One region of the Gordonia sp. GN26 genome, then DNA from elsewhere that is predicted to be linked to it. Evidence: riboswitches for the same ligand, from Rfam matches in the RefSeq annotation. Region 1 holds a riboswitch; the other holds the start of a gene.

Region 1 (15,409 bases):
GCGGTTCGTGTTCTAACGGGGTGAACCACAATCGCCGCCTCCGGCCACATCGCCACGTACAGAAGGCGATCGTGGCCGGCGGCGGCGATTCTGCGTTCGGTCTGGCCCGAAACCTAGGCGACCCGGTGGCGCACGTCCGCGAAGACCGGGAGCACCTGCTCGCGGATTCGACGGTCGGTGGCCGAACCGTCGACCGGGACCAGGATCACCGCGTCGGCGACCTCGGCGGCGTAGATGTCGCGCAGCAGCGTGATCAGGCCGTGGGCCGTGCCGACGTAGCGGATGGTCTCCGCGTTGTCGGTGGCGCCTCCGGCCTGCGCGACGGCGGCGCGTGCCGACGCCGCGTGCGGTGCGATGGCCACCTCGACCTCGAGGGCGACGACGAAGTTCGCCTGGTCATGGGTGCCGGCCCGCAGCAGCGAGCGCGCCCGCTGGGCATCGCGCAGGGTCTCGCGGCGCACGACGATCGGGAAGGTCTGGGCGACCGCGTCTCCCGCGATGGCGACCCGGAAGCCGGGACGGCCGATGGTGGCGGCGTTGCGCGGAGTGTCGAGTTGGATGGTCATGCGGGGTGCCCCTCGTCGAGTGCTGGTCGGGTGGTGGTCGTGGTGGCGCCGAGCGCGCCGAGTGCGTCGAGCAGGCGGTCGATGTCGTCGGAGGTGGTGCCCGCACCGAAGCTCGCGCGGACGGCACCTTCGGGATGACCGAGTCGCTTGAGCAGTGGGTGGGCGCAGAACTTGCCGTCCCGCACACCGATTCCGTGCTCGCTGCTCAGGTATTCGGCCACGGCCCGCGGTGCGAGGCCGTCGACGGTGAAGCCGGCGATGCCGACGCGGTCGGTCGAGTCGGAGAAGATCTGCAGCGGACGCACGCCGTCGATGCGGGCGAGACCGGCGTCGAGCCGTTCACAGAGCCGGAGTTCGTGGAGGCCGATGGCCTCGGGACCCAGGTCGGCCAGTGCGGTGCACGCCTCGGCGATCGACACGGCGCCGAGCACGTTCGGCGAGCCGGCCTCGTGGCGGGCGGCGCCGGTGTGCCAGGTGGTCCCGGCCGAGCTCTCCTCACCGTCCAGCTCGACGTCGGCGGTCGCTCCCCCGCCGGCGAGGTACGGGTCGGCGGCGTCGAACCAGTCGGACCGTCCGATCAGGACGCCGGCACCGAACGGCGCGTACGCCTTGTGACCGGAGAAGGCCAGATAGTCGATGCCGTGGCTGACGATCGAGATGGGGCGGTGCGCGACGAGCTGCGCCGCGTCGACCAGGATGCGAGCCCCGTGACGGTGGGCGATCGACGCCAGCCTGCCGATCGGGAGGACCTCGCCGGTGACGTTCGACGCGGCGGTCACCGCGAGCAGCGACGCCGGCTTCGAGGCGAGTTCGGCCTCGATCGCGACGAGGGTGTCCTCGATCGTGTCGCAGGCGGTCACCACGCGAGCCCGGTTCCGGCCGTCCTTGGGTGCGCACCACGGCAGCAGGTTGGCGTGGTGCTCGATGTCGAGGACCACGACGTCGCCGGGCGTGATGTGGGCGGCGAGGTTGATCGCGTCGGTGGTGTTGCGGGTGAAGACGACGGTGTCGTCGACGCGGCCGCGGACGAACTCGCGCACGGTCTCGCGGGCGGCCTCGTAGCGACGGGTGGTGACCTGCGAGAGGTGACCTGCACCGCGGTGGACGCTCGCGTACTCGCCGAGGGCACCGGCGACCTGCGCGGCAACCCACGCCAGCGCAGGGGCGCTAGCCGCGTAGTCGAGATTGGCGTAGCCGACGCTGTGTCCGGCGGCAACGGGAACCTGAGCATCCGCACCGACGACCGGTGCGAGCGCGGGGATGACGGGCGCCCGGTGCGGGATCGCGGACACTGCGGCGCGAATCGGGCGGACGGTGGTGACGGGTGCCGAGAGCACAGCAGTCATGACAAGAACTCCTCGAGAATCCACACTTGCCGCATTCGGGTTCGAACGCAGCCAGGTCGTCACCCGGAGCACCCCACCGTGGAGGAGGGTTGCCGACCAGCGAGCCGGGGCTTGTCACTGGCACTCATGACCTGCGACAAGCCTCGCGGATCCCGGAGAAGGGTGTCAATTTAGATTCACCGTGATTCATAGTTAGGACAGGCTTACCTGTACCCTGGCTGTCGTGTCATCGAGTGAGGTCTTCGTGTTGTCGCGTCCGCACGGCACCGTGCGGGGCGAAGGGGTCGTCCGGTCGTTCACCGACGTCGACGAGGCGTCCGCAGCGCTGCGTGCGGGCGAGGTCGCGTCGCTGACCGGCGCGATCCCCTTCGATGTGCGCGACCCGGCGGCCCTGGTCGCCCCCGAACGACTCCGGACCGATGAGGCACCGCTGCCCGGGACCGGCCCGCTGTCGCGACGCCCGATCTCGACCGTGCTCCACCCCGACGCCGACGAGCACCGCGAACGCGTCGCGCACGCGGTCAAGCGCATCGTCGCGGGCGACGTCGGGAAGGTGGTGCTCGCGCGCAGCATCGATCTCGTGCTCGACGAGCAGGTCCGGCCGGGCGAGTTCATCGACGCCCTGGCCGGCGGCAACGCCGGACACAACGCTTTCGGTGTGGACGTCGGCGCCGCAACGGGTTCGGGAACGTGGCTGGTCGGCGCGAGTCCCGAGGTCCTGCTCCGTAAGTCGGGTTCGACGGTGACCTGTCACCCGTACGCGGGTTCGGCGGCGCGGTCCGCCGACCCCGCCGTAGACCGTGCCACCGCCGACGAATTGCTCGCTTCGGCAAAGGATCTCGCGGAACACGCCTTCGTCGTCGACCACCTGCGCGAACGCCTGGGACTTCTCTGCGACGACATCGACGCGCCGTCGGAGCCGAAGCTCGAGTCCACCGGCGAGGTCTGGCACCTGGCCACCCCGATCCGCGCAACACTCCGCGACCCGGCGACCACCGCCCTCGATCTCGCGCTGCTCCTCGGCCCCACTCCCGCGGTGTGCGGAACCCCGAGTGATGTTGCCGCACAGATCATCCGGGACGTCGAGGGCGACCGCGGTTTCTACGCCGGCGCGGTCGGCTGGTGCGACGCTGCCGGCGATGGCGAGTGGATGGTGACCATCCGCTGTGCCGAACTCGCCGCCGATGGTCGGAGCCTGCGCACCTGGGCGGGCGGCGGCATCGTCGAACACTCCGACCCGCAAGCGGAACTGGAGGAGACCGCGTTCAAGCTGCGGACCGTGCTGAACGCGCTGGGGATCGCGGAGCTGCCCTAGCGCTGTGTGAACCCACCATTTTTCGGCAAACCCAGCACCCCAAGGGGTGGTGGCTCTGCCGAAAAAGGGTGGGTTTACCCGTCAGCCGAGCGCCTGATCCAGGTCCGCAAGCAGGTCGTCGATGCCCTCGAGGCCAACCGAGAGGCGGACGACCGAGTCGCTCAGACCGATCGCTGCCCGTCCCTCGGGCCCCATCGCGCGATGCGTGGTGGTGGCCGGGTGGGTGATGAGCGACTTGGAGTCACCGAGGTTGTTGGAGATGTCGATGACCTTCAGCGCGTTGAGGACCTCGAAGGCGCGCTTCTTGCCGTCGATGCCGTCGTGGTCGTTGAGCTCGAAGGTCACCACGGTGCCGCCACCGGACATCTGGCTCTTGGCCAGCTCGAACTGCGGATGCGACTGCAGGAACGGGTATTTCACCCAGCGGACGCGGGGGTCGGATTCCAGGAACTCCGCGATGCGCAGGGCCGAGGACACCGAGGCGTCGACGCGCAGGCGCAGCGTCTCGAGGCCCTTGACCAGCGTCCAGGCGTTGAACGGGCTCAACGCCGGACCGGTGTGGCGCATCAGCTGCTGCACCGGGCCGTCGATGTACTCCTTGGTGCCGAGGACGGCACCGCCCATGACGCGCCCCTGACCGTCGATGTGCTTGGTGCCGGAGTAGACGATGACGTCGGCGCCGAGATCCAGGCCGCGCTGCAGCAGCGGGGTGGCGAAGACGTTGTCCAACACCACCTTCGCGCCCGCGGCATGCGCGAGCTCGGACACCTTGGCGACGTCGACGAGGGTCTGCATCGGATTCGAGGGGGTCTCGAAGAAGACCGCGGTGGTGGGCTTGGACAGCGCCCGCTCCCACTGTTCGAGGTCTTCGCCGTCGACGAACTCGGTCTCGACACCCCAGCGCGGCAGGATCTCGTTGCACACCACGAAGCACGAGCCGAACAGGCTGCGGGCGGCGACGAGCCGGTCGCCGGCCTTGAGCAGCGCACCGAGCGCCACGAACACCGCGGCCATACCGCTGGCGGTTGCGAAGCAGGCCTCGGCACCTTCGAGCTGCCGCAGTCGCTCCTGGAACATGTGGACCGTCGGGTTGCCGTAGCGGGAGTAGACGAATCGCTGGTCCTCGCCGGTGAAGGCACGCTCGGCGGCCTCGGCGGAGTCGTAGACGTATCCGCTGGTCAGGTACAGCGCCTCGGCGGTCTCGTAGAAGCCGGAGCGGGCGAGGCCACCGCGCACGGCGATGGTGTCGGGCGAAAGACCTTCCGGCAGTTCATAACCCACGGACAGATCAGGACTCACGATTGCCTCCACGGCAGGTTTTCGGCGCGCCATCCCGACGCACCTCGATGGTCGTTCTCGTCGAGGGCACCCTCGAACCCGTCGACCACGTTGTAGGCCTTGCCGATCCCGTCGGCGGTGGCCGCCTCGGCCGCACCGATCGAGCGGTGCCCCGAACGGCAGAGGAAGATGACCTCGTGGTCATCGGTGACCCCGGCGCCGCGCAGCTGTTCGACGAACTGCTCGTTGCGACGGCCCTCGGGGAACGTCGTCCACTCGGCGAAGATCGTGCGCTTGCCCAGTATCTCGAGGTCGGGGACGCCGACGAAGGACCATTCGGCCTGCGTCCGACAGTCGACGAGGACCGCGTCGGGGTTGTTCTCGAGCTTTTCCCACGCTTCCCGCGGGGTCAGGTCGCCGGCATAGGTCATGAGGAGCACACCTTCCATTCGCCGTTCTCGCGCACCACGGTCGTGTCCACGACCTTCTTGTCATCGGGAGTGTTCTTATAGTGCCAATGGACCTGCGCGGTCGCCCGGTCACCGTCGACCACCAGGTCGGTGATCTCGGGGATCTCGATGGGGCCGTTCTCGTCGAGGGACGCCTGGTTCTCGGCGAGGAACCGGGCCTCGGAGACGAAGTCGACCTTGTTCAGGTCCGCATCGCAGGTGTTCGCACGGTACTCGGCATAGTTCGGACCGTTGCGGGCCGTGTACTGGTCGTTGATCGCGTACTGGACCAGCGCGTCGTCGCTGACGCGGTCCTCGGGCGGACGCGAGATGTTCGAGAGGACGATGCCCAGCACGAAGAGCGCGACCACACCAGCCGCGACGAAGAACGGCCACGCGTTCTTCCAGTTCGGCGGAGACTCTTCGACGAGAGCGGCGTCCACGTCGTCATCCGACCCGGCCTTGCCGAGGGCAGGCTTCTTCGGGGACGCGGCACCCCGCGAGATGTTCCGGGGTGCGGCGCCCTTACCGGAGGGCTTGTCGGGGCCCCCGCCTGCAGCTTTGGCCATGGCGCGAAGTGTAACGACAGTCCTGGTGTGACCTCCGTCCGGCTTCTCCGGCCTCCCGTACCGAAAAGCCGGGCAGGGGTCTGGTGATCCGTAAGTAAGGTGGACCTCACTGCTTCCGTCGACCGGCGAGGACTCTCATGCGTCTGCACACCCACCGACTGTCCGGACTCCTGCTCGCGCTGGTCGCGGCAGCTCTGGTGGTGACCTCCTGTTCGGCCCCGGACGAGGGTGTCGCCGACGATTCGGCACGGGTCCCCGCCCCGGAGGCGGGCGCGATCCCGGTGACACTGCAGCAGGTCTACGCACCGGCGGTCGTGGAGAAAGCCCCACAGCGGATCGCCGCACTGGGGGTCGGCGACGGCGACACGCTGCTTGCCCTCGGCGTCATGCCGACGACGATCGCCCCGTTCGCCGATCCCGACCAGGCGAAGGCGCCGTGGAACGCCGAGCTGATCGGCGACTCGCAACCGGTGGTTCTCTCCAACACCTCCGCGGCCCTCGGGAACGAGATCCCCAAGGCGCTCGCCACGAGCCCGGATCTGATCACCGCCGTCGGCGCCGACCCCACCCGCGACCAGTTCGACCTGCTCAGCAAGACCGCACCCACCATCCTCCGGCCCGCCCAGTACAAGCCCTGGCAGGTGCCGTGGACTGTGCAGACCATCCAGATCGGCACCGCGATCGGGCAACCCGACCTCGCCCGGCGCAAGGTCGGCGAGACCGAGTCCTTCCTCGCGGGCATCCGGGCGAAGAACCCGCAGTTCGCCGGCAAGACCGCCGTCGTGGTGACCGCGAGCCCGACCGGCGGGGTCTCGGTGTACGGCCCCGAAGACGGCCGCGCGCAGACCGTCGCCGGCTACGGTCTCACCTTCCCGACCGCGCTGCGAGATGCGATCACCAGCGGCTTCTACGGCGAACTGCCTGCCGAGAGCCTCGACCGGCTCGACGCGGCCGACGTCGTCGTGGCCGTCGACTGGGAGGGCTCGAACGACAAGCTGCGGTCGAACCCCGCGTTCACCCGGCTCGAGGTGGCGCGGTCCGGACGTGTCGCCTACCTGTCCCAGGAGGTCGGCAGCGCGATGTCGGTGCCGACCCTGCTGACGATTCCGTGGGTGGCCGGTGAAGCCGTCGGCGCCCTCGCCGAAGCGGCCGGCTCACGCTGACGCGCGAGGCACGCCGTCGTCACGGTGACGTCGAGAAGTGAGGACTACCTCACAGCCGGTTTTGGTCGTAGACACCGAGCGCCTACCGTAGAAGGGATAGGCCATACCCAAGCGTGTCGACACCAGAATCAAGGGTTTCGGATCCGGTTCCTGCGTCGGGGCGCGCCGAGCAACGGAAGACACCTACTCCATGAGCGACAACAGCCGCCCGCTTCGGGTTGCGATCGTCGGTGCCGGTCCCGCCGGGATCTACGCCGCCGACGCGTTGATGAAGTCCGACACCGCGAAGGATCGCGGCGTCAGCATCGACCTCTACGAGCGTATGCCGGCTCCGTTCGGACTGATCCGTTACGGCGTCGCGCCTGATCACCCGCGCATCAAGGGCATCATCACCGCCCTGCACAAGGTCCTCGACAAGCCGCAGGTCCGCCTGCTCGGCAACGTCGACTACGGCACCGACATCACGCTCGACGAGCTGAAGTCGCACTACGACGCGATCATCTTCTCCACCGGCGCCACCGACGACCGCGCGCTCGACATCCCCGGCATCGACCTCGAGGGCAGCTACGGCGCCGCACAGTTCGTCGCCTGGTACGACGGCCACCCCGACTTCCCGCGCACCTGGCCGCTGGAGCAGGAGAAGGTCGCCGTCATCGGCGTCGGCAACGTCGCCCTCGACGTCGCCCGCGTGCTGGCCAAGACCGGCGACGAACTGCTGCCCACCGAGATCCCGGCCAACGTCTACGAAGGACTCAAGGCCAACAAGGCCATCGAGGTCCACGTCTTCGGCCGCCGCGGACCCGCCCAGGCCAAGTTCACCCCGCTCGAGCTCAAGGAGCTCGACCACTCGCCCAACATCGAGGTCATCGTCAACCCCGAGGACATCGACTACGACGAGGGTTCCACCGTCGCCCGTCGCGGCTCGAAGATCACCGACCAGGTCGCCACGATCATCGAGAACTACGCGATCCGCGAACCGAAGCAGGGGGCGATCCACAAGCTGTTCCTGCACTTCTTCGAAAGCCCCGTCGAGATCCTCGGCGAAGACGGCAAGGTTGTCGGCCTGCGCACCGAACGCACCCAGCTCGACGGCACCGGCAACGTCAAGCCCACCGGCAAGATCACCGACTGGGAGGTCGGCGCGGTCTACCGTGCGGTCGGTTACCTGTCGGACAACCTGCCCGACATCCCCTTCGACTCCCAGGCCGGGGTCATCCCCAACGAGGCCGGACGCGTGTTCGACGAGGGTGAGCAACTCACCGGCGTCTACACCACCGGTTGGGTCAAGCGCGGCCCGGTCGGTCTCATCGGCCACACCAAGGGCGACGCCAACGAGACCGTCGACTGCATCCTCAAGGACATGGAAGCCGACAAGCTCCTCGCACCGGCCACCCCCGGCGAGGACGCGATCATCGAGCTGCTCGAGTCCAAGAACATTCCGTTCACCACGTGGGACGGCTGGTACCGCCTCGACGAGCACGAACGCGCACTCGGTGCCGCCGAGGGCCGCGAACGCGTGAAGGTCGTCGAGCGTGAAGACATGCTCGCCGCATCCGAGCCCCACAAGGTGGCGCGTCCGTCCGCCTGAGGCGCCCTCAGCAACAACAACGACGAGGGGCGACCGGTTCTTCACCGGTCGCCCCTCGTCGTTTGTTCGTTCCGGACTCAGTGCCCGGGGATGGTGGGCACTCCCTTGACGTTGTTGCCGCCGCCGGTCACCTGGGCGGCCGACGCGGACGAGCCCGTGCCGAAGCGGTCGAACGGATTGTCGATGCGACGGACGTTCCACCAGAAACCGACGTTGTCGGTCAGGTTCTCGGCGTAGTCGGAGATCGCGTAGCCGGAGATCGACGACGGGAAGCAGCCGAACCAGGTGGTCTTGATGGTGAGGGATTCGTTCTTCTTCAGCTGCGCCTTGAACTTCGTCGCGCCGCCGGTCTCCTGCAGTGTGACGTTGCGGAATTCGCCGTCACGCGCGGTGACGCGCATGAACCGGGTCATGCTCCACGCCTGGTTCCACGGGGTACCCGGGGCACCGAACTGGCAGTAGACCCCACCGGTCATCTGCAGGTTGGGGACGGCGGCCTGCGCGGGCGCGGCACCCACGAGCGTTCCTGCCGCGATGCTTCCCGCAGCCAGAACCCCGACAACGGCCCGTTTGAGTGACTTCATCGATCCTCCTTTTTCACAACCCTGGAAACACTGGGCATATCGATCCGAGCTCACCGCAGTGTTACCGAAGACACAACCTCCACTCACTCCGGTGCGGTCTTTCGTTACCCGAACGACATGAACGATGCCGCGCCACGAGCGTCGCCGAACAGCGTTGGTAAGGTAACCCTTCGTGCGCCGCCCCTTCCGTGTTCTCGGCATTCCCGTGCTGGTCGCGGTTCTGGTGGGGCTGGTCGTCGCCTCCGTGCTCTTCGGCACCCGTCCCGTCCCGCTCGACGAGGTCTGGGCGAGTTTCGCCGACGGGATCTCCGAGATCTGGGCCGCCCTCCTCGATCTCCGGATGCCGGCGATCAGCAAGGACACCGACGTCGACGGCATCGTCTGGGACCTCCGCGTCCCCCGGACCCTCCTCGGTCTGTTCGCCGGTCTGGCCGTCGGCGCCGCCGGTGCCCTCACCCAGGGACACACGCGTAACCCCATCGCCGATCCCGGCATCCTCGGCGTGAACGCCGGAGCCGCATGCGCCGTGGTGGCCGGTATCTACCTGGTCGGGATCACCAGCCCCGTCGCGTTCATGTTCTTCGGTCTGCTCGGCGCGATCATCGCCGCGACCGTCGTCTTCGGGCTGTCGGCACTGAGCGGCTCGAGTCCGCTCACCCTGGTCCTGGCCGGCACCGGCCTGACGGCGATGCTCACCGCGATCACCTCGTCGATCGTGCTCGTGGACACCAACTCGCTCGACCAGTGGCGGTTCTGGAGCGTCGGTTCGACCGCAGGCCGTGGCATCGACGTGTTCTGGGCGAGCCTGCCGTTCATCGGGGTCGGATTGGTGTTCGCGCTGGCGAGCGGCTTCTTCCTGAACGTCCTCAGCCTGGGCGACGACATGACCAAGGCGCTGGGCTCGCGGGTGGTCCTGATCCGCGCGCTCGGCATCCTGACGATCACCCTGCTGATCGGCGCCGCCACCGCGGCCTGCGGGCCCATCGTGTTCCTCGGACTCGTCGTGCCGCACATCGCGCGGGCGTTCGTCGGCGCCGACTACCGCTGGATCATCCCGTATTCGGCGCTGCTCGGCGGGATACTCCTCGTCGGTTGCGACATCCTCGGCCGCGTCGTCGCACGCCCGGGTGAGGTCCAGGTGGGCGTCATGCTCGCCCTGGTCGGCGCCCCGTTCCTGATCTTCATGGTCCGTCGGCAGAGGTTGGCAACCGTATGAGCACGTCCGATGTGACAACACCGAAGCCAACGGCCCGTTCACGCAGCATCGCCCCGCATCCCGGGGGCTACCGCCTCGCGGTCGAACCGGTGTCGTTCGTCGTGCGCCCGCGCATGCTCGTCGTCGCGTTCGTCTCGGCCGCACTCGCCGTGGTGCTGTTCCTGACCAGCGTCGGCGTCAGCGACTTCCCCCTCACCCCGATCGACGTCGCGCGAATCCTGTTGGGCGGGGGCACCCGCATCGAGAATGTCGTCGTCTTCGACGTCGCGCTCCCCCGGGCCCTCGTCGGGCTGCTGGTGGGCATCGGGCTCGGATGCTCCGGCTCACTCACCCAGCTGATCTCCCAGAATCCACTCGCCACCCCCGACATCCTCGGCATCACCGCCGGGGCGAGCGCGGCGGCGGTCGCGGCCATCGCCTTCTCGAACACCAGCTGGGGCAGCTGGTTCGGCGACCTCGGTGTCCCGGCGTCGGCGATGATCGGCGCGCTGCTGACCGCAACGCTCATGTACGTGCTCGCGTGGCCCGGCCGCAAGGCCAACAGCGGCATCAACCCGTTCCGCCTCGTGCTGATCGGTGTCGGCATGACCTGGATGCTGCAGGCGCTGACCAACTTCCTGCTGACCCGCGCCGACATCCGCGATGTGGGGCGTGCCCAGGTGTGGCTGGTCGGCTCGGTCGCCAACGTGGGCTGGTCCAATGTCTGGCCGGTGGTCGGCGGGGTCGTCTTCGGGATCGTGGTGATCGTCGTGCTCTCGCGGCAGATCGGCATGCTCAGCCTCGGACCGGATCTCGCACGCGGACTCGGCGTCCGCACCGGTGCGGTGTCCACGACGCTGCTGTTGACCGCGGTCCTGGTCAGTGCGCTGTGCGTGTCCGCCGCCGGACCGATCGCCTTCGTCGCCCTGCTCGCCCCGCAGATCGCACTGCGGCTGGCCCGCACCGCGGTGCCGACCCCGCTCCTGTCCGGCCTGATCGGTGCGTCCCTGGTGCTCGGCGGAGATCTGTTGTGCCGCACGGTGCTGCCCGGCGGCCTACCCGTCGGCATCGTCACCGCCGCGATCGGCGGACCGTTCCTCATCTACCTGATGATCGCGATGTCCCGGAAGGCGACCGTATGACCATCTCCCCAACCGAGAACGCCCCGCAGACGACGTCCCGGCTCCGCGGCAGCGGACTCACCGTCGGCTACGACCAGCGGGTCGTCATCGACGGCCTGGACATCGACATCCCCGACGGCCAGGTCACGACCATCATCGGCTCCAACGGATGCGGTAAGTCGACGTTGCTCCGATGCCTCGCCCGACTGCTGCCACCCAAGGCCGGCACCGTCTACCTCGACGGCGACGACATCGCGCACGTGCGGCCCAAGCAGATCGCCCGGACCCTGGCGATCCTGCCCCAGAACCCGGTCGCACCCGAGGGATTGACCGTCGCCGACCTCGTCGGCCGGGGCCGGCACCCGCACCAACGGTGGTACCAGCAGGCGACCGCCGCCGACGAAGTTGCTGTCGCCGAGGCGATGGAGATGACCGACACCATCGAACTCGCCGACCGAACCCTCGACGCCCTCTCCGGCGGTCAGCGCCAGCGGGTCTGGATCGCGCTCACGCTCGCGCAGGGCACCGACCTCATCCTGCTCGACGAGCCGACCACCTACCTCGATCTCGCCCACTCGATCGACGTCCTCGACCTCGTCCGCCGCCTCCGCGACGACCACGGCAAGACCGTGGTGATGGTCCTGCACGACCTCAATCTCGCCGCACGCTACAGCGATTCGCTGGTCGTCATGAAGAACGGCGCCATCGTCACCACCGGCACCCCGGCCGAGGTCATCGACGCCGAGATGCTCGACGAGGCCTTCGGTTTACGGGCACATGTGATGACGGACCCGATCTCGGGCGGACCGCTGATCGTGCCGCTCGGCGCGCACACGCGCGCCTTCTAGGCGCCTGGATCCCGTTCGCGGCCGGTGTCGTTGGCGAGCATCTGCTCCCGCAGCGAGTCGTAGACGGGCGGGGTCCCGGAGAGGTGTGCGACGAGTACGGCGGCCGCGGTCGCGGCGAGCATGGGGACCGCCACGGTCGTCGTCGCGCTCATCTCCATCACCACGACCATGCCGGTGAGCGGCGCCCGCACCACCGCGCCGAACAGTGCGGCCATGCCCGCGAGCACGAGGGCATCGCGCAGCGTCGAATCCGATTGCGGGATCACGGCCTCGAGGCCTGCGGCGAACAGCACACCCCACAGTGCACCGAGTGCGAGCATCGGCGCGAACAGACCACCGGGTGTGCCCGCGGCGTAGGACAGCGGTCCGGCGACGAACCGGACGATGAACAGTGCGGCGACCACCGGCAGGACCACCGAGCCGTCGAAGATCTGTTGCGCCAGATTGTCTCCGCCGCCGGCCGCGTCGGTGTCGACGGCCATCAGGCCACCGACGACCGCGCCGATGATCGCGGCCTTCGCGATCTGCGGGACGCGAGTGATCCCCCGGACCGCGGTGATCGCCGCGAGAACCGCACGGCCATAAGCGATCCCGATGAGCCCGCTGAGCAGACCGAAGACCACGAACACCGGCAGCAGGGTGATCGAGGGCGGCGCCACCGCACCCACGAGGAAGTCGGGCCGGTCGCCGAGGATCACGTGGCCGCAGGCCACCGCCGCGGCTACGGCGAGGATGGTCGGTACCACCACCCGGAGCCGGAAGGAGTGGGTCACCTCCTCGAGCGCGAACAACGCGCCACCCACCGGCGCGGTGAAGGCGACGGCGAGACCGGCCCCGCTGAGCGAGGTCTGCATGACGCGGACGTCGTATTCGTCGAGCCCGGCGCGGCGCCCGGTCTCGGAACCGACAGCGGCACCCATGTGCACGGTCGGCCCCTCCCGGCCGAGGATCAGACCCGAGCCGATCGCGGCCAGCCCACCGACGAAGCGGGCAGGGATAACGCGCAGCGGCGCCGGTTCCGCCTCACCGCGTTCCACGGCCTCCACATGCTGGATGCCGCTACCCGCCGCGGTCGGCACCAGGTGCGAGACGAGCGCTCCGAAAGCCGCGCCCGCGGCCGTCAGCGCCACCGGGATGAACCACCCCGGGGCGCCGAGCCCGTCGGCCCAGTCGAGCATCTCGAACCGCCATCGGTTGAGATGGTCGAGGCACCACCGGAAAGCCCCGCCGAGGACACCGGTCACGCAGCCGGCGAGAACGGCGAGCACGCACAACCTCACCAGGCCCTGGTTGTCGGTCGTCGGCGAGGTCACAGAAGGAAGTTACCGCGCACGACGCCCCCATCCGGTACTTCCGAACAGCAGGTTCGTGTCATCGAGGGATCAATCGGGGTCACACGGGCTGGATCAGACGCCCCTGCACCACCAGTGACGCGGACTGTTTCAACCGCCGGACACGGATGCTCACCGAGTAGCCGAGAATCCCTTCCATCGCACCGATTCTGGTGCGCAGGTACCGGTAGAAGTCCTCGGCGTCGCGGCAGATCACCGAGACCATCAGGTTGTGTTCGCCGCTGATCGCGGCCGCGAACGCCACCTCGTCGTGCGCGGCGACCGTCTCGCCCACCGCATCGACGGCGCCCGGCAACACTCTGAGCCACAGGGTGGCACTCAACCCGAAACCGAGCCGCTCGGGCAGGATCTCGACGTCGTACTGCAGCGCACCGCTCTGTTCCAGGGTCCGCAGTCGCCGACGCACCCGTCCCACCGTCCACCCGCAGACACGTGCCAGCTCCCGATGCGGCAGCCGGCCGTCCTGCGTCAGCGCATCGATGAGCGGCGCGTCGTCGTCGGTGAGGCGCGCGTTCTCGACCAGCCCACCGTCGTCGGGATCCTCGTCGACGCCGGCGGTACCGGACGCCGCCGCGGCGACCAGCGCGCGGGACTCGTCCGACAACCACCCGCCGAAGCCGGTCCACTTCGACGCCGAACCCGGGTTGAAGGCGTGCAACAGGAGATCGACCCGAAGGTCGAGGACCGCCGCGCGCGACGGCAGCGCCGCGAGCAGCGCATCGTCACCGACGTCCCCGATCGGCGCCCGGACGATGCAGATGATCTCGGACCCGCCGGACACGACGTAGGCGAAGACCACATCACGGCGCCGAGCGAGGGACGCGGCCAGCGGCTCCAACCGGTCGGGACGGCATCGCACGCGTGCCACCCACTCGGCATCGCCACGCACCGCCGGGCGGACGACACCGACGACTCTCGTCACCCCGGCCCGGCGCAGGGCCTGGTACCGCCTCGCCGCGGTCTGCTCCGAGATCCTGGCGACCTCCCCGAGCAGGCGGAACGATGCGCGCGGATACACCTGGAGTGCGCGGAGGATTGTTCCGTCAATGTCATCCATCGTGGAGGGATACTACCGGCCAGCACCGCTTCAGCCGACAAATGTGCCGCGCAGGGCGTTCTGGTTGCAGGTTTCGTACTCCCGCCCCGGACAATTGGGTCCTGCGCTTCGCGCGGCAACCATCTCCGAGTCCCATCCGGACGACGACCCGTGGTCGCGTCCGATCGGCCGTGCCACCCCTGACATCGAAAGCGAGTGTGCGTGACCACCACGTCCACCACCCTTCCCGCTCCCCCCGAGCGCCGGACGGCCACCATCGTGATGGCCTGCCTCGGCGTCTTCGTGGCCTACCTACCGATCACCAGCGTCGCGGTGAGCCTGCCGGCGATCGGCAACGCCCTCGGCGCGTCGACGGCGCAGCTGTCCTGGGTGCAGGACGCCTTCGTGCTGCCGATGGCGGCGTTCATCCTGACCGCTGGTGTGTTCGGCGATGTCCACGGCCGCCGCAAGGTCTATCTGACCGGCCTCGCGCTGTCCGCGCTGGGCGCCGTTGTCGCACTGTCGGCGCAGTCCATCGCGTTCGTATGGGTCGGCCAGGCCCTGGCCGGTACCGGCGCCGCCGCACTGCTGCCGACGACCCTCGCGCTCATCAGCCACGCGGTCCCCGACTTCCGGGAACGCGGAAAGTTCATCGGCATCTGGGCGTCGTCGCTGATGCTGGCGCTGACGGTGGGGCCGATGATCGCCGGACCGGTGGCCGAGAACCTCGGCTGGCGATTCATCTACGTGCTGCCCGTCCCGTTCGCGGTCGCCGCCTTCGCGATCGCCCTGGCCGCGCTCCCGGAATCGCGTGCGCCGCACAACCGGCGGCTCGACTGGCCCGGTCAGGTGACCGCTGCCGTCGCGGTCACCGCATTGGTCTTCGGCGTGATCGAGGCCGGCGTCAACGGACTGGGCGATGCCCGCGTGATCGTCGCCCTGATCATCGCGGTGCTCTCGGGCGCGGCCTTCGTGGCCGTCGAACGTCGTTCCGACAGC
Region 2 (15,409 bases), on a different contig from region 1:
TCCAGTACACGCCTTCATAATTGACGGGCTCGTCGGAGGTGAGGAGCTCCCAGATGATCTCTAGCGCCTCGGTGGTACGGGGAGCGGCCTCGGACCGTTCGAGCTGGAACAGGGCCTGGTCCGTGGGCAGCCCTCCGCCGCCGAAACCGTACTCCAACCGGCCGTGGGTGAGGTGGTCGAGGAATGCCAAACGCTCGGCAACCTGGAACGGGTCCTGGTACGGGAGGTTGACCACGCCGGTGCCGAGTCGGATCCTGCTCGTGAGGGCCGAGGCCTTCGCGAGCAGCAGTTCCGGCATCGGGACGTTCTCGTAGCCACCGGTGTGGTGTTCGCCGATCCAGAACTCGCTGAAACCCAGCTTCTCCGCCAGAACGATCTCTTCGATGTCCCGGTCGTAGGACAACGACCAGTTCTCGATCGGCGGGTGTTCCGGCATCGCGAACAGACCAAACCTCATGTGTGACCTCCCTGTATGGCTGAGCCCGGTCGTTGACCAGACACATATTGGTTTATTGCCGACCCAATAGTGATCTGACTCACTGCAGCGTGTCAAGGGTGGTCTAAGAAATCGGCTTTTCGCAACAGATTTCGAGGACACCCCGACCGACCTTGCGATTGATAACCAACCCCAAGTCTGTTTATCTTGTGACCGTGAACACAAGCGAGCAAACCCGTGTAGGCGTGGATCCGCGGCCGGTCGTGAAGCACGGCGACGACGGCACCTGGACTGTTTCCGGTTCGCGGTGCACGCGCTGCGCGAGAGCGATCGCCTACCAGTGGCCGCGCTGCCCTGGTTGCGCGGGCGAGGTGCACCCAGAGGATTTCGTCGGCATCGGCGTGGTGTGGAGCCGGACCACCATCCACATCGCGGTGGGCGATCACGTTCCGCCGTACACGGTGGCCTACGTCGACCTCGACAACGGGCCTCGAGTACTGGCCCAAGCGAGCGGAGAGACCGTCGACGTCGGCGCCCGGGTCCGCCTGGTCGGCCTCACGTCCAGCGGAGATCCGCACGTCGAGGAGGTGCGCCGATGAACCGGGTCGCGGTACACGGCGTGGGCATGTCCCGGTTCGGACGGCAACCGGGACGTGACCTCTCGGCCCTCGCCGACGAGGCCATCGCCGGAGCATTCGACGAGGCCGGCTCCGATGCCGTCGACGCGGTGTGGGTCGGAACGGTGTTCGGAGCGCCCGGCGTCGCCCAGCGGGTCCTACGCAGCCTCGGCATCACCGAGGTCCCGATCATCACCGTCGAAAATGCCTGCGCGAGCGGAACAACGGCCTTCATCGAGGCCCACGAGGCAATTCGCACCGGTCGATACGGACGTGTACTCGCCCTCGGTGTCGAGCAGATGAGTACCGCCTTTTCCGGCCCCATCGTGCCCGAGACGACCGATCCCGAAGGCCTCAGCGGGCTCGCCCTGCCCGCGCTCTACGGGATGAGTGCCGCTCGATACCTCCACGACGGGGCTGTGACGCCGGAACAACTGGCTGCGGTCTCGGTCAAGAACCGCAATCACGCGCAAGGCAATCCGCGAGCGCCGTTCCGCGAACGCCTCACCGTCGAGGAGGTGCTTGCGTCACGCATGATCGCCGAACCGCTCACGCTCCTGCAGTGCTGCCCGACCAGCGACGGCGCCGCCGCCGCGATTCTGGCGCCGGCCACGGGCGCCGCCGGAGAGGTGACCGTGCGCGCGACGACGATGCGAAGCGGGCGTGTATGGGACCAGACCTCGCCCAATGTGTGGGGCCACGACATCGTCCGGGACGCCACCGTGGATGTACTCGATGCCGCCGCAATCGGTTCCATTGACGACATCGATGTCTTCGAAGTTCACGATGCGTTCACCATCGGCGAGATCGTGACGACCGAGGCCCTGGGAATTGCCGCCCCTGGCGAGGGCGGTGCGGCGGCTGCGACCGGGAGGACAGCACTCGGCGGCGACATGCCGGTCAATCCCTCCGGCGGACTGCTGTCACGCGGACACCCTCTGGGCGCAACCGGATTGGCGCAGGTCGCGGAGGTCACGTGGCAGCTCCGCGGACAGGCCGGCAGCAGACAGGTCGAGTCGGCACGACTCGGCCTGGTCGAAACGATGGGTGGAGGTGTCTCCGTTCTGGACGGAAATGCCTGTGCCATGACGATTCTGGAGGCTTCATGACCACGTCGGGAACCGAGGTCGCGAACGTCGACCTGCTCGATCCAACCGCGCTGGCCGACCCGTACCCGATCTTCGCGATGCTGCGTGCGCAGGACCCCGTTCACTGGAACGCTCGGTACAAGTCCTGGTTCATCACCTCCTTCGACGACGTAACCGCTGCGCTCAAGGACCCGCGTTTCACCTCGAACCGCATCACTCCCTACCGCGAGAACGTTCTGAGTAGGCCTGGAACCGACCCGTTGTTGCGCGAAGCTTTCGGTGTCCTCGACGACTGGATGGTGTTCAAGGATCCGCCGGACCACACACGACTACGCCGACTTCTCAGCCGCGCGTTCACTCCGCGCTCTGTATCGAGGATGCGGCCGGCAATCGAAACGATCGCCACTGAATTGCTCGACCGGGCGATTGAGCGCGGCGACAGCCGAATCGACCTCATCGGCGACTACGCCTATCCGCTCACATCCTCGGTGATCGCTGAAATGCTGGGCGTTCCCCGCGAGGATCGTGACCGTTTCAAAGACTGGTCGGACCAGATCAGTGGGCTCGTATTCGGAAGTCTCGGCGACGACGAGCGCCACCGGCGCGGTGCACGCGGGATGAAGGAACTCACCACCTACCTCGCTGAACTGGTCGCCGACCACGAGAAGTCGCCGTCCGACGATCTGATCTCGATGCTGATCTCTGCCAGGGAGAACGACGACTCGCTCAGCCACGACGAGGTGATCGCCACCGGTGTCCTGCTGTTGTTTGCCGGCCACGAGACCACCACGAACCTCATCGGGAACGGAATTCTGGCCCTCTTGGACCATCCGGAAGAGCATCGCGCCGTCGATCCCTCCGATCTGGCTCAGGTCAACGGGCTCGTCGACGAGCTCCTCCGGTATGACGGGCCGGCCAAAAGCGTGGTCCGACTCGTGACCGAGGACATGGTGTGGGGCGGCAAACAGATGCGTGCCGGCGAGCGGGTCTTCCTCTTCCTGTCCAGTGCCAACCGCGACCCGTCTGCGTTCGAGAACCCGGACATCTTCCAGGCCTCGCGGCGCGCCGGCCGTCAACTCGGCTTCAGCGCCGGGCTGCACTATTGTCTGGGCGCGCCTCTGGCCAGGCTGGAGACCTCGATCGCGGTACCGGCCGCCATCAGTCGGCTCAGTGGCCTGGCGCTCGATCCCGACGACCCGGTCTCGTGGGCGCCGACTCTCCTGACACGCGGGATGACGCGGTGCCCCGTCCGCTACGACCTACGATCGGATTCGACCCACTAACCATCGGTTGCCGCTCGGTCGCCGAACAACGAAGCGGCCCCGCCCGATTCGGAACAGGAGGAACGATGGCTCGTCCGAGTCGTTGGACAGACGTCGTCGAGGCGGCGGCCGAGGAGTTCCGGAGCCGCGGATACGACAGCGCAACCCTCGAGGGCATCGCCGCGCGTGTGGGAATCCTCAAGGGCAGCATCTACAACTACGTGCAAAACAAAGAAGAGTTGCTGCTCGCGGTCGTGGAACGTCCGGCGGAAGTACTGCTCGCAGACCTCGAACAGCTACGCAACGACGACCAGCAGTCGGCAACCATACGGCTACGCACGCTCTTCCGGATTCAAGTACGCGTGTTCAGCGACCACTACCCCGCGGCGTTCGTGTACCTACGCAACATCGGACGCACCGACCTGTCCGACAAGTTCGGGAAGTTCACCGAGATGGATGCGAGATATATGGGCATCCTGGAAGATCTGATCGACGACGGAGTCAGGCGTGGTGAGTTCAATCCCCCGGTGAGCCCGCGAATCGCCGCCTTGTCGCTGGTCGGCATCCTCAATTGGATGCAGCACTGGTTCACACCCCAGAGCGACGAGGCGAACCGTCGCCTTGCCGACGATCTGTTCGCGATGGCGCTGGGTGGACTCACGTCCGGCGGCAGTCTTGCCCGAATCCTGGCCGGCACTCACGATGCCGGGGCACCGCTCAGCGCGCTCGACTCGACAACCATCCGATCAGCACGCTGATCCCCGCACCAACGCCCGCGGCGGCTGCGAGTGCCGCGGGCCGCGGCGTCGGACTGACCTCGACGGTCGGTGAGATGACCACGGGCCGATGCAGTTCCGCGTCCGGGTCCTCCTCGACCTGGAACTCGGCGTTCGCCGGGTCGGTTGCGCACCAGGCGGCTGCGTAGAGCACGATGCGCGATGCGAGGTAGGCGAACACCATGACGCCGAGGATCGGACCGAACGCCACGCCCGCCGGGCTGCTCAGCACCGACTGGAGGTAGAGGCCGCCGACCGTCTTGACGATCTCGAATGCGACCGCGGTGATCAGACCGGCCTTGAGGGTGTTGCGGAAGGGCAACTGCACCAACGGGAGTCGGGCCATGATGAAGGTGAACAACGCCCAGGTGGCGAGGATCGACACGGCGATCGACACCGCGCGGACGAGGATCGGCGCCCACGACGCGTCATCGAGAGCCACCCACCCCAGGACCGTCTGCGTGAGACCCGAGTTGCCCAGCGCGGTGATCGCCATTGTCACGGCGAAGGCCACGCCGAGGCCGGCGAAAGTCACGAGGTCCCACACCTTCGACATGACCGCGTTGCGTTGAACGCGGCCTCCCCACATCTCGGTCATGCCGGCGCGGACGCCGGAGATCCAGCCGATGCCGGTGAACGCCGCACCGAGAAGACCGACCACACCGACCGTGGTGCGGGAATCGATGGCCGAGGTGATGATGTCGGAGACCTGGTCGCCCAGCTGCCCCGGCATCTTCTCCACGACTGCGTCCTGGATGGTCTGCAACATCTCCGGCTGCCGGGCCAGCACGAAGCCGGCGACCGCGAACGCGACCATGATGATCGGGACGAGCGCGAGGATGCCGTTGAAGCTGATGCTCGCGGCATACAGATTGCCGCGACGGTCGTTGTAGCGATCGACGGTTCGGAGTAGATGGTCAAGCCACGGCCAGCGTTCGCGCCGGTCCTCGTAGATCGACTTCGCCCGCGTTGCAAGCGACTTCCCCGAATCGACCACCGAACTCACCGCACGCCTCCTCGTCGGGTTGCCGAGGGCGCCGGACTCAGGACCGTGTCAGCGCCTCGGTGACAGGAAACCCACCTTGCCATAGACCGACTCGAGGGTCGCCGAGGCCACCGACCGGGCGCGCTCCGCGCCCCGCGCGAGGATCACGTCGAGCTGCGCGGGATCGTCCATGTACTCGGTGACGCGACCGCGCAGCGGGGTGACGAACTCGGCGAGGATGTCGGCGGTCTCGACCTTCAGGTCGCCGTATCCCTTGCCCTGGTACTTGTCGACGAGGACGTCCACCGGGGTACCGCTCAACGCCGACTGGATGGTCAGCAGGTTACTGACACCGGGCTTGTTCTCCGGGTCGAAGCGGATCTCGGTCTCGGTGTCGGTCACCGCCGAACGGATCTTCTTGGCGGACTTCTTCGGCTCGTCGAGCAGATTGATGAGACCCTTGTCGGTCTCGGCGGACTTGCTCATCTTCGCGGTCGGGTTCTGCAGGTCGTAGATCTTGGCGAACTCCTTGACGATGTACGCCTGGGGAACCTTGAGGACCTTGCCGAACCGCGAGTTGAACCGCTGCGCGAGATCGCGGGTGAGTTCGAGGTGCTGACGCTGGTCCTCACCCACCGGCACCTGATCCACCTGGAACGCGAGGATGTCCGCGGCCATCAGGATCGGATAGGTGAACAGGCCGACGCCGGCGGCGTCTACGCCCTGCTTGGCCGACTTGTCCTTGAACTGCGTCATCCGGCTCGCCTCACCGAAACCGGTGATGCACGACAGCACCCAGGTCAGCTCGGCGATCTCCGGGATGTGCGACTGGACATAGATCGTGGAGCGCTCGGGATCGACGCCGACGGCCAACAACTGCGCGACCGACAGCCGCGTGCGATCGGCGAGGGTCTTCGGATCGAACGACGCCGTGATGGCATGCATGTCCGGGATGAAGTAGAACGCCTCGAAATCGTCCTGCAGGGCCACCCACTGTCGAACCGCACCCAGATAGTTGCCGAGGTGGAAGGAATCGCTGGTGGGCTGGATTCCCGACAGCACGCGGGGGCGGGCGGCGCCGGATGCGGGTACGTCAGAACTCATTGGTCCATTTTCGCAGACCCGCAAAGCCCTTTTCCGCCGGTGCCCGCCTCACTCGTAGACGACGGCTACCGGCGCGTGATCGGACCAGCGCAGGTCGTATGCAGCCGCCCTATCGACCGTCGCCTTCACCGCACGTTCGGCGAGGGAGCGGTTGGTGAGCTGGTAGTCGATCCGCCAGCCGGAGTCGTTGTCGAAGGCCTTGCCGCGCCACGACCACCACGAGTACGGGCCGCTCTCGCCGGGATACAGCTCGCGGGTGACGTCGTGCCAGCCGGCTTCCAAGAGGCCACCCACCCACGCGCGCTCATGCGGCAGGAAGCCCGGGCTCTTCAGGTTGCCCTTCCAGTTCTTGATGTCCGCCTCGGCGTGGGCGATGTTCCAGTCGCCACCGACGACGACGTGGCTTCCGCTGCGGACGAGCCGGCCGAGGTGGGCGCCGAACTCGTCGAGGAACCGCACCTTCTCCTCGTACTTGGCGATGTCCTTCTCGGCGTCGGTGCGCGCCGCGCCCTTCGGCAGGTACAGACTGGCCGCGGTCACCGGCCCGAGGTCGGAGTCGAGGTCAACCTCGAGGTAGCGGCCGAGGTCGTCGAATTCCGCACTCCCGAAGCCGAACCGGACCGCGGCCGGCTCGGTGCGGGTCAGCACGCCGACACCGGCGTGCCCCTTGACCGACGACTCGCTCATCGTGAGATGCCAGCCGGCGTCGAGCGCAGGCGCCAGGGCGTCGCGGGCGAGACTCTCGCTCGCCCGCACCTCCTGCAGCAGTACGACGTCCAGCGACGAGTCCTCCAACCAGGGCAGAAAGCCGCGGTTGGTCTCGGAACGATGCTTGACCGCCGCGCGGATTCCGTTGACGTTGACCGTGGAGATGGAGAGTGGCACGGGGCCACATCCTACGGATGCGGTCCGACACGCCGACGCCCGCTGCACTGCTTCGAAGACGGCTACACAACGTCTCGGAATGAGACGAAAAAGAGGTAAGGCAACCCTTGCGCACCCCGGAAGAGGTATGTAAGCATTACCTAATCCAGCACGAGGTTAGGTCCCGAGATGTTCGTTTGTATTTGCCGCGCGGTCACCGTCGACGAGGTTCATGAGCACTGCGATGCCGGTGCTTACACCGTCGACGACATCAGCGACCGCTGCGGCGCGGGCGAGGGCTGCGGAACCTGTCTGGAGAAGCTCGACAGCATCCTGAGTGAAAGGCTGGCCACCGCGACAAGCGCTGCATGATCTGACATCCGACAACTCCAGCAACAACCTCGCGCGAGTACGCGCGCGGGGCGTTTTGCCGTGTTAGCTTCATCACTACAAGTGTTCGGCTAACGGGAGGCTGTCATATGCGTGGCGACGACGAGGTCATTGCTCTTCTCAACGAGCAGCTCACGAGTGAGCTGACCGCGATCAACCAGTACTTCCTCCACGCGAAGATGCAGGAGAGCTGGGGTCTCACGGAGATCGCCGCCAAGACCCGCGCCGAGTCCATCGAGGAGATGACTCACGCGGAAATTCTCACCGATCGCATCCTCTTCCTCGATGCGCTGCCCAACTACCAGCGCCTGCTGCCGCTGCGCATCGGTCAGTCCATCCGCGAACAGTTCGAGTCGGACATGGCGATCGAGGTCGAGGTCGTCGAACGCCTGCGCCCGGGCGTCGCGATGTGCCGCGAGAAGGGCGACATCACCAGCGCGAACCTCCTCGAGAAGATCCTCGCGGACGAAGAAGAGCACATCGACTACCTCGAGACGCAGCTCGAGCTGATCAACAAGCTCGGCGAACCGCTCTACCTGTCGAAGACGATCGCGACGCCGCCGACCAACGGCTGACGCCCCCTCAAGCGAGTACCGGGCGCGTTCGCGCGGTCACGAACGCGACGACCGCGACCGCGATGCCGGCGACTGCCAGGACGGCGCCGATCACCGCCGGTGACAGGAATCCCCACCCTGCGCCGACCACCACGCCCCCGAGGAACGCACCTGCGGCGTTGGCGATGTTGAGCGCCGAGTGATTGAGGGCGGCGGCCAACGTCTGGGCGTCGGCCGCGACGTCCATGAGGCGTGTCTGTAGCGCGGGGATCATGGTCGTACCGGTCAGCGCGACGAGATACGTGAGTATAAGTGCTGCCCAGGCATTCTCGGCGAGTACGGCGAAGGCGGCGAGCGTTACCGCACTGGTGGACAACCCGGCGAGGATCGCGGTCGAGACGTTGCGGTCGGCCGCCCAGCCGCCGACGAAGTTGCCGGTCACCATGCCCAGCCCGTACAGCATCAAGGCGATCGGGACGACCGAGACCGGCAGTCCCGTCACCGAGGTGAGGGCCGAGTTCAGGTACGTGTAAAAGGCGAACATCCCGCCGAAGCCGACGACACCGATCACCAGGGTGAACCACACCTGCGATCGCCGGAGCGCGCCGAGTTCGGTCAGCGGGTCGGTGATCGTCATGCCGGACAGGCTCGGCAGCACGCGGATCAGCGAGACGACGGTCGCGACGCCGATGACGACGACGATCGCGAACGCGGTGCGCCAACCGAACGTCTCCCCCAGCCAGGCCGCAGCCGGTACGCCGACGACGTTCGCGACCGACAGACCGAGCATCACCTGCCCGACCGCCTTGGCCCGATTCCGCGGACCGGCCATGTGCGCGGCGACGAGCGCCGCGACGCCGAAGTACGCGCCGTGCGGGAGACCGGCGACGAATCGCGCCACGAGAAGCAGCCCGTACGACGGCGCCAGGACGGTGGCGAGGTTTCCGACGGTGAACGCCACCATCAAGGAGATCAGCAGCACCCGCCGCGACATCCGTGCCGTGAGTGCGGCGATCAGCGGAGCGCCGACCACCACACCGAGGGCGTAGGCGGAGATGACGTGACCGGCGGTGGGTTCGGAGACGCCGAGTGAACCGGCGATGTTCGGCAGCAGACCCATCGCGACGAACTCGGTGGTACCGATCCCGAAACCGCCGAGGGCGAGCGCCAGGATGGTCAGCCTGCGGGCACGGCTCGAGATCCTCGAGGAGGGGCGCTGTTCGACGTCCGACGTCGAGTTGTCGAGCACATCGATGGCGAGGTCGTCCGGTGCACCGGCGGTCGTCGTGGGGGCTTCAGGCACGCCTCATGCCAACCGGCCCTCCGCCACCTGCATTCCCCTGGGGTCGGTGAGTTCGTTCACACAGCGAACGACGAGTCGTTACGCAGCGCCTATTCCGAGCCGGAGTCACCACCGGAGGAGCTGTCCGAACCGCCACCGGTGTCGCCGGAGCCACTGGAATCCGAGCCGCTGCCACCGGAACCCGACTTCGAGCCTCCGGTCCCGCTGTCGCCGCCGGAACTGTTCGAGTCCGAACCTCCGGAGCCCGAGCCGGAACCACTGCCGGAACCGCTCGAGTCCGAACCACCCGAGTCCGAGGTCCCCGAGTCCGAGGTCCCCGAGTCGGTGCTGCCGGCATCACCGGTGTCGCCGTCGGGACCACCCGCACCCGAGGCGCCATCATCCGACGACGGCCCGGCCGACGAGTCGGTCTCCGACCGCGTGACGCCCGGATCGGTCCCGCCGGTCGACGCGTCAGTGTCGTCCCCACCGCCGGCCGGGCTGTTGTCGTGGTCGACGGCCGGCGCCGAGGTGTCCCCGCCCGTCGAGGAGTCGCTGTTCGACGAGCCGCCGGCCACCTCGGTGACCGCAGGCGAACCGGTACCGCGGTCCGGCGCTTCGACCTCGGGAGCAGTGGTCTCGGGATCATCGTCGACGGTGGCGACGAACCGGGCCAGCGCCACCGACGCGGAGTCATCGTCGTCTGCGAGCACTGCGAGGGTGTTCGGCTGCGAGGTGATCGTCGGTCCGACGATCGCGCCCGCCCAGTAGCGCACGAAATTCACCGGCAACAGCACGATGCTTCGCACGCTGTCGGCCAGAGCAGTCACACCACGCATGAGTCGTGCCGGGGACAGACTGACGATGCCCTGCAGGATGTCCTCGAAGACGAAGAGATCGGGCAGGTAGGCGCCGTAACCGAGTTGCGGCAGCGGGGGCAGGAAGCCCTGGACCAGCCGGACGACGGGCTGCAGATTGGCCAGGGTGATGCCGAGCGGCAGGCCGATCGTCGGACGGCCGGACAGGAAATCGCCGATCTCGCCCGTGTACCCGATGTCGTTCGCCCAGCCCTGGACCAGCTCCGCGAACGCCGACTTCGCCCCGACCATGCAGACCGTCCCGGTCGCGGTCCCCGTGCCGCTGCACGAGACCGGCCGCGTATCCCACTGCGACGCGGGGTCGCGATACATCGCCCACGGGTAGAGGAAGTGCTTCGTCTGATATCCGAGGATGCCGTCGATCGCACCGATGGGGTCGTACAGCGGGTCCGGTAGGTCGCAGATGGGGTCGCCGTCGATGCACACCGACACCACCCGATCCGACACCGTTCCGAATCCCGCGTCCGCACCGTTGGCGCCGCGCGGGCCCGACATCGTCAGACCGGGGATCACACCGATCAGCGACAGCTCAATACCTCGCCCGGTCTTGTCGCCGGCGCGCCGCGGATCGGAGTACAGCTCGCCGCTGATCACATCCGGGTCGATGGTCACCATGACCGGGTTGCCCTCGTCGTCGAGAATCGGTTCGCCTGTCTCGTCGATCGCGGCGACCTCGCCGGCCGTGCCGTTCCCGATCTGCGACAGCACGTCGCCGGCGACGCGGGCGCCCTGCGAGTATCCGGCCACGACGACGGGCTTGCCCTGACACTGCGACTGGTAGCCGGCGATCGCCGACTTGGTCGCTGCGGTCCCCTGCGCGACGCTCGAGTCATAGCCCGTCGCACCCAGGGGCCACAGAGTCGTCGGATAGTCCGCGTAGATGACCTTGTAGGCACCCTCACCGGCGTACGGGGAGTTCGGATCGAGGTTGTTGTCGGGTCCGAGCCCGGTGTAGCGCTGTTTCACGCCGACGAGGTGCTGGCCCTCCGGATCGTTGGTCCCGCCCACGATGACGACCGCGCCCGCACCGCACGAGTCCGCCTTCGCCTCCGGGGCACCGCCGACCAAACCGAAGGACGCGGCCACCGCCACACCGGTCGCGGTTGCGATCAGAAACGACGTCCGACGCGACCTGAGATGCTCCATTGCCCTCACGAGGCCCACTCCTCACCACTCCCGGACACGCTTCAGGGATGAAGAGGCGTCTTCACCGGGTGAGCGGAACTCTAAGGGGAGAAAGCGAACCTGACAGGACGCTGAGAGTTGCTAACGATCCCGAACAGGTGATTCACGCTGCACATCCGGAGATTTCACCCGCTCGGAGGACACACCCACTACACGTTTTGGATGGCTAACGAGGACTTCGATTCGGCGTGACCGGGAGGGTTCTCTGGCACTCACATCCGTGTTATATCCTTGTCGCCAGGTCATGAGTATCAGCGACAAGCCCCGGCTAGCTGATCGGCAACCCTCCAACCGCGGTGGGGTGCTCCGGGTGATGACCGGGTTGTGGGATCGCGGAAGCGAAGCCCCGGCAAGCGCGGGTCCGAAGGTCGGACCCCAACAGGGTCGAGTTTGGCCCTGCCGACCGTAGAAAGTGATCAACAGTCATGTCTGATGCCAACGAAGGCACCAATCCAGCCGACAACTGGAGCTTCGAGACCAAGCAGGTCCATGTGGGCCAGGCTGCCGATGCAGCCACCAACGCCCGGGCGCTGCCGATCTACCAGACCACCTCTTACGTCTTCAACGACACGCAGCATGCGGCGAACCTCTTCGGTCTCGCAGAGCCGGGCAACATCTACACCCGCATCATGAACCCGACCCAGGATGCGGTCGAGCAGCGGATCGCGGCCCTGGAGGGTGGCGTCGCGGCACTGCTCGTCGCATCCGGTCAGGCCGCCGAGACCTACGCGATCCTGAACATCGTCGAGACCGGCGGTCACGTGGTGTCGAGCCCGCGTCTGTACGGCGGCACCTACAACCTCTTCCACTACACCCTGCCGAAGCTGGGCGTCGAGGTGAGCTTCGTCGAGGATCCCGAGGATCCCGCGTCATGGCAGGCCGCCATCAAGGACAACACCCGGGCGCTGTACGGCGAGTCGATCTCCAACCCCAACAACGAGATCCTCGACATCAAGGGCATCTCGGAGGTCGCACACCGCAACGGCCTGCCGCTGATCATCGACAACACCGTCGCCACCCCGTACCTGATCAACCCGCTGGCCCACGGCGCCGACGTCGTCGTCCACTCGGCCACCAAGTACATCGGCGGCCACGGCACCGCGATCGGCGGCGTGATCGTCGACGGCGGCACCTTCGACTGGCGCGTCCAGCGCGACGGCAAGGACCTGTTCCCCGGCTTCACCACCCCGGACCCCAGCTACCACGGTGCGGTCTTCGCCGACCTCGGCGCTCCGGCCTACGCACTGAAGGCCCGCGTCCAGTGGCTGCGCGACACCGGTGCGGCGATCGCCCCGTTCAACGCCTTCCTGCTCGCCCAGGGCCTCGAGACCCTGAGCCTGCGCATCGAGCGCCACGTCTCGAACGCGCAGAAGGTCGCGAAGTTCCTGGAGGGTCACGCCCAGGTCGAGTCCGTCGCCTACGCCGGCCTCGAGTCCTCGCCGTGGTACCAGCGCGGCCAGGAACTCGCCCCCAAGGGCCAGGGTGCGATCATCGCCTTCGAGATCACCGGCGGTGTCGACGCGGGCAAGAAGTTCGTCGACGCCCTGACCCTGCACAGCCATGTGGCCAACATCGGCGACGTCCGTTCGCTGGTCATCCATCCGGCCTCGACCACCCACAGCCAGCTGACCCCGGAGGAGCAGCTCGCCGCAGGTGTCACCCCGGGCCTGGTGCGCCTGGCCGTGGGTATCGAGGGAATCGACGACATCCTGGCGGACCTCGAACAGGGCTTCGCAGCCGCCAAATAGGACAGGTGAGGCAGTTTTGTCGGTGAGTATCGACCTGAACGCGCAAGCGTCTGATCAGCCCGACTGGGAATCGGTCCCGGACGGGAAGCTCGTCGGCATGAGCATCGGCTCGCTGCCTCTCGACAGCGGTGAACGGATCGACAACGTCACCCTGGCGTTCCAGCGCTGGGGGACGTTGTCGCCGTCCCGCGACAACGTCATCCTCACCCTGCACGCCCTCACCGGCGACTCCCACGTCACCGGTCCCGCCGACGCCGAGCACGAGACGCCCGGCTGGTGGGACGGCCTCATCGGCCCGGGCCAGGCGATCGACACCGACGAGTGGTGCGTCATCTCGGCCAACGTGCTCGGTGGGTGCAAGGGATCGACCGGTCCCGGCTCCCTCGCCTCCGACGGTCGACCGTGGGGTTCACGCTTCCCGCAGATCACCGTGCTCGACCAGGTCCGCGCCGAGGTCGCACTCCTCGACCGCCTCGGAATCCGCAGTGTCGGAGCAGTTCTCGGCGGATCGATGGGTGGTGCCCGCGCGCTCGAGTGGGCCATCGAGTACCCCGATCGCGTCCGCAGCGCACTGGTGCTGGCCGTCGGCGCCCGCGCCACTGCCGACCAGATCGGCATCCAGACCACACAGATCGCCGCCATCAAGTCCGACCCGGCCTGGCACGGCGGCAACTACCACGGAACCGGACAGACACCGCTGACCGGCATGGGCATCGCCCGCCAGATCGCACACCTGTCCTACCGCAGCGAACCCGAGCTCGACGAGCGGTTCGAGAACAAACCGCAGGGCGACGAGCAGCCGCTACTCGGCGGTCGTTACGCCGTGCAGAGCTACCTCGAACATCAGGCGTCGAAGCTGATGCAGCGCTTCGACCCGGGCAGCTACGTAGTGCTCACCGAGGTCCTCAACCATCACGACGTCGGCCGCAACCGCGGCGGCATCAAGAAGGCGCTCAACGAGTGCAAGGTCCCGGTCATCGTCGGCGGAATCGACTCGGATCGCCTGTACCCGTTGCGGTTACAGGCCGAGCTCGCCGAAGAACTGGGCAACTGCGTCGGCGGCCTGCAGGTCGTGCGATCCGACACCGGACACGACGGCTTCCTCACCGAGTTCGACGCCATCAGCGACCTGCTCAAGCGCACGGTCGAGCTCGCACGCCGCGACGCCTGACCCCCAGCCCTCCCGGGTTCGGAAACCGGCCGCCTGCGCTCAGCGCGGAGCGGGAACCGGGGTGCTCGACGACGCCGGCGGTGCCGTCCGAACGGCTCCGGATTGCGGTGTCTCTTCGCTGGGCGATGCCCCCGACGACTGACTGGGTGCCGACTTGTTCGGCGTCGGCTGGGTGAGCGGCGGCGGAGCCGGCGTGGTGTTCCGCGGCCGGACCTCCTTGGGCAGCAGGGTCGGCGGGATCGGGGGCGGCGTCGAGCCCGGCACGAACGGCAGCGTCGGCCACGGGAACGGCGACAGCGTGCGCGTGCTGGTCGTCCCGGTCGACGGCTCGGTCGGCGGCAACTCGGTGGTGGCCCAGCCCGGCTGTTCGTTCCACGCCGGCGGCTCCTCCGGCTGCACCGGCTGGACGGGCTGCTCATGGGTCTGCTCGACCGGCTGATCCGGAACCTGCGTCACCGGGGCCTGGGTCGTCGGCACCGGCGTCGAACTCTTCTCGCTCGACGTGGCGACGGCGGGGACGCTACCGACCGTCGACGACGGCTCGGGGACCTCGCGGTCGGCGAACGACGAGCTGACCGCGTAGAAGGTGATCAGGACCGCGGCGATGATCGCGCCCGCGGCCGCAAGCGGCGTGGCCGATAACCACTCGCGCTGCCGCTGCCCGCCGATGAAGGCGAGCCGGGTTGTGCCCGAATAGGTTTCGCCGGCCAGAAGTGCCGCTCCGGTCGCCGCGACCAGTTCCGGGGTCGACGGGCACACCGTGTCGAGGTCATGGCCGCGGGCCATGTCGCGGACCGCGGGCAGATTGGCCAGACCGCCGACGAAGACCACCGCCTCCGGGATGACGCCACGGGCGGACGCCTCGGCGACGTAACGGTCGAACACCTCGCGTGCCTCGCGGACCATCGGTGCCACCGCGTTGGCGACATGGGACTCGGTCAGCGCGACCCGTCCCGCACCGCCGGGGAGGGCCACCGAGGGGCCGTCTGAACCAGCTCCCGAATGTCCGTAGGCGATCTCTTCTTTCGCGGTCCGGCAGGCGCTGAGCAGTTCGCTGCGTCCGGCGCGC

The links. A riboswitch is a leader RNA that binds a small molecule or an ion and turns the genes downstream of it on or off. The one in region 1 is predicted to bind S-adenosylmethionine.
Region 2: it holds a riboswitch for S-adenosylmethionine, as region 1 does, so the genes downstream of both, OK17_RS06415 (bifunctional o-acetylhomoserine/o-acetylserine sulfhydrylase) here and OK17_RS10320 (aminotransferase class V-fold PLP-dependent enzyme) in region 1, are expected to answer to the same signal.

What each region holds. Positions count from the first base shown of each region.
Region 1 covers NZ_JSYC01000037.1:39,140-54,548, reverse strand. Annotated here, with positions in the region: gene OK17_RS10325 (hypothetical protein) at 114-566, opposite strand; gene OK17_RS10320 (aminotransferase class V-fold PLP-dependent enzyme) at 563-1,912, opposite strand; SAM riboswitch class IV at 1,930-2,044, opposite strand; gene OK17_RS10315 (isochorismate synthase) at 2,157-3,227, shown strand; gene OK17_RS10310 (O-succinylhomoserine sulfhydrylase) at 3,309-4,559, opposite strand; gene OK17_RS10305 (rhodanese-like domain-containing protein) at 4,523-4,936, opposite strand; gene OK17_RS10300 (Rv0361 family membrane protein) at 4,933-5,523, opposite strand; gene OK17_RS10295 (ABC transporter substrate-binding protein) at 5,661-6,686, shown strand; gene OK17_RS10290 (FAD-dependent oxidoreductase) at 6,877-8,274, shown strand; gene OK17_RS10285 (hypothetical protein) at 8,352-8,858, opposite strand; gene OK17_RS10280 (FecCD family ABC transporter permease) at 9,031-10,074, shown strand; gene OK17_RS10275 (FecCD family ABC transporter permease) at 10,071-11,195, shown strand; gene OK17_RS10270 (ABC transporter ATP-binding protein) at 11,192-12,022, shown strand; gene OK17_RS10265 (ClC family H(+)/Cl(-) exchange transporter) at 12,019-13,335, opposite strand; gene OK17_RS10260 (Lrp/AsnC family transcriptional regulator) at 13,415-14,431, opposite strand; gene OK17_RS10255 (MFS transporter) at 14,633-15,409, shown strand, end outside.
Region 2 covers NZ_JSYC01000017.1:55,395-70,803, forward strand. Annotated here, with positions in the region: gene OK17_RS06355 (LLM class flavin-dependent oxidoreductase) at 1-457, opposite strand, end outside; gene OK17_RS06360 (Zn-ribbon domain-containing OB-fold protein) at 808-1,035, shown strand; gene OK17_RS06365 (thiolase family protein) at 1,032-2,162, shown strand; gene OK17_RS06370 (cytochrome P450) at 2,159-3,424, shown strand; gene OK17_RS06375 (TetR/AcrR family transcriptional regulator) at 3,490-4,161, shown strand; gene yhjD (inner membrane protein YhjD) at 4,121-5,185, opposite strand; gene trpS (tryptophan--tRNA ligase) at 5,234-6,268, opposite strand; gene OK17_RS06390 (exodeoxyribonuclease III) at 6,317-7,153, opposite strand; gene OK17_RS06395 ((2Fe-2S)-binding protein) at 7,322-7,504, shown strand; gene bfr (bacterioferritin) at 7,612-8,097, shown strand; gene OK17_RS06405 (MFS transporter) at 8,105-9,379, opposite strand; gene OK17_RS06410 (cutinase family protein) at 9,469-11,391, opposite strand; SAM riboswitch class IV at 11,662-11,783, shown strand; gene OK17_RS06415 (bifunctional o-acetylhomoserine/o-acetylserine sulfhydrylase) at 11,847-13,169, shown strand; gene metX (homoserine O-acetyltransferase MetX) at 13,186-14,340, shown strand; gene OK17_RS06425 (Hsp70 family protein) at 14,380-15,409, opposite strand, start outside.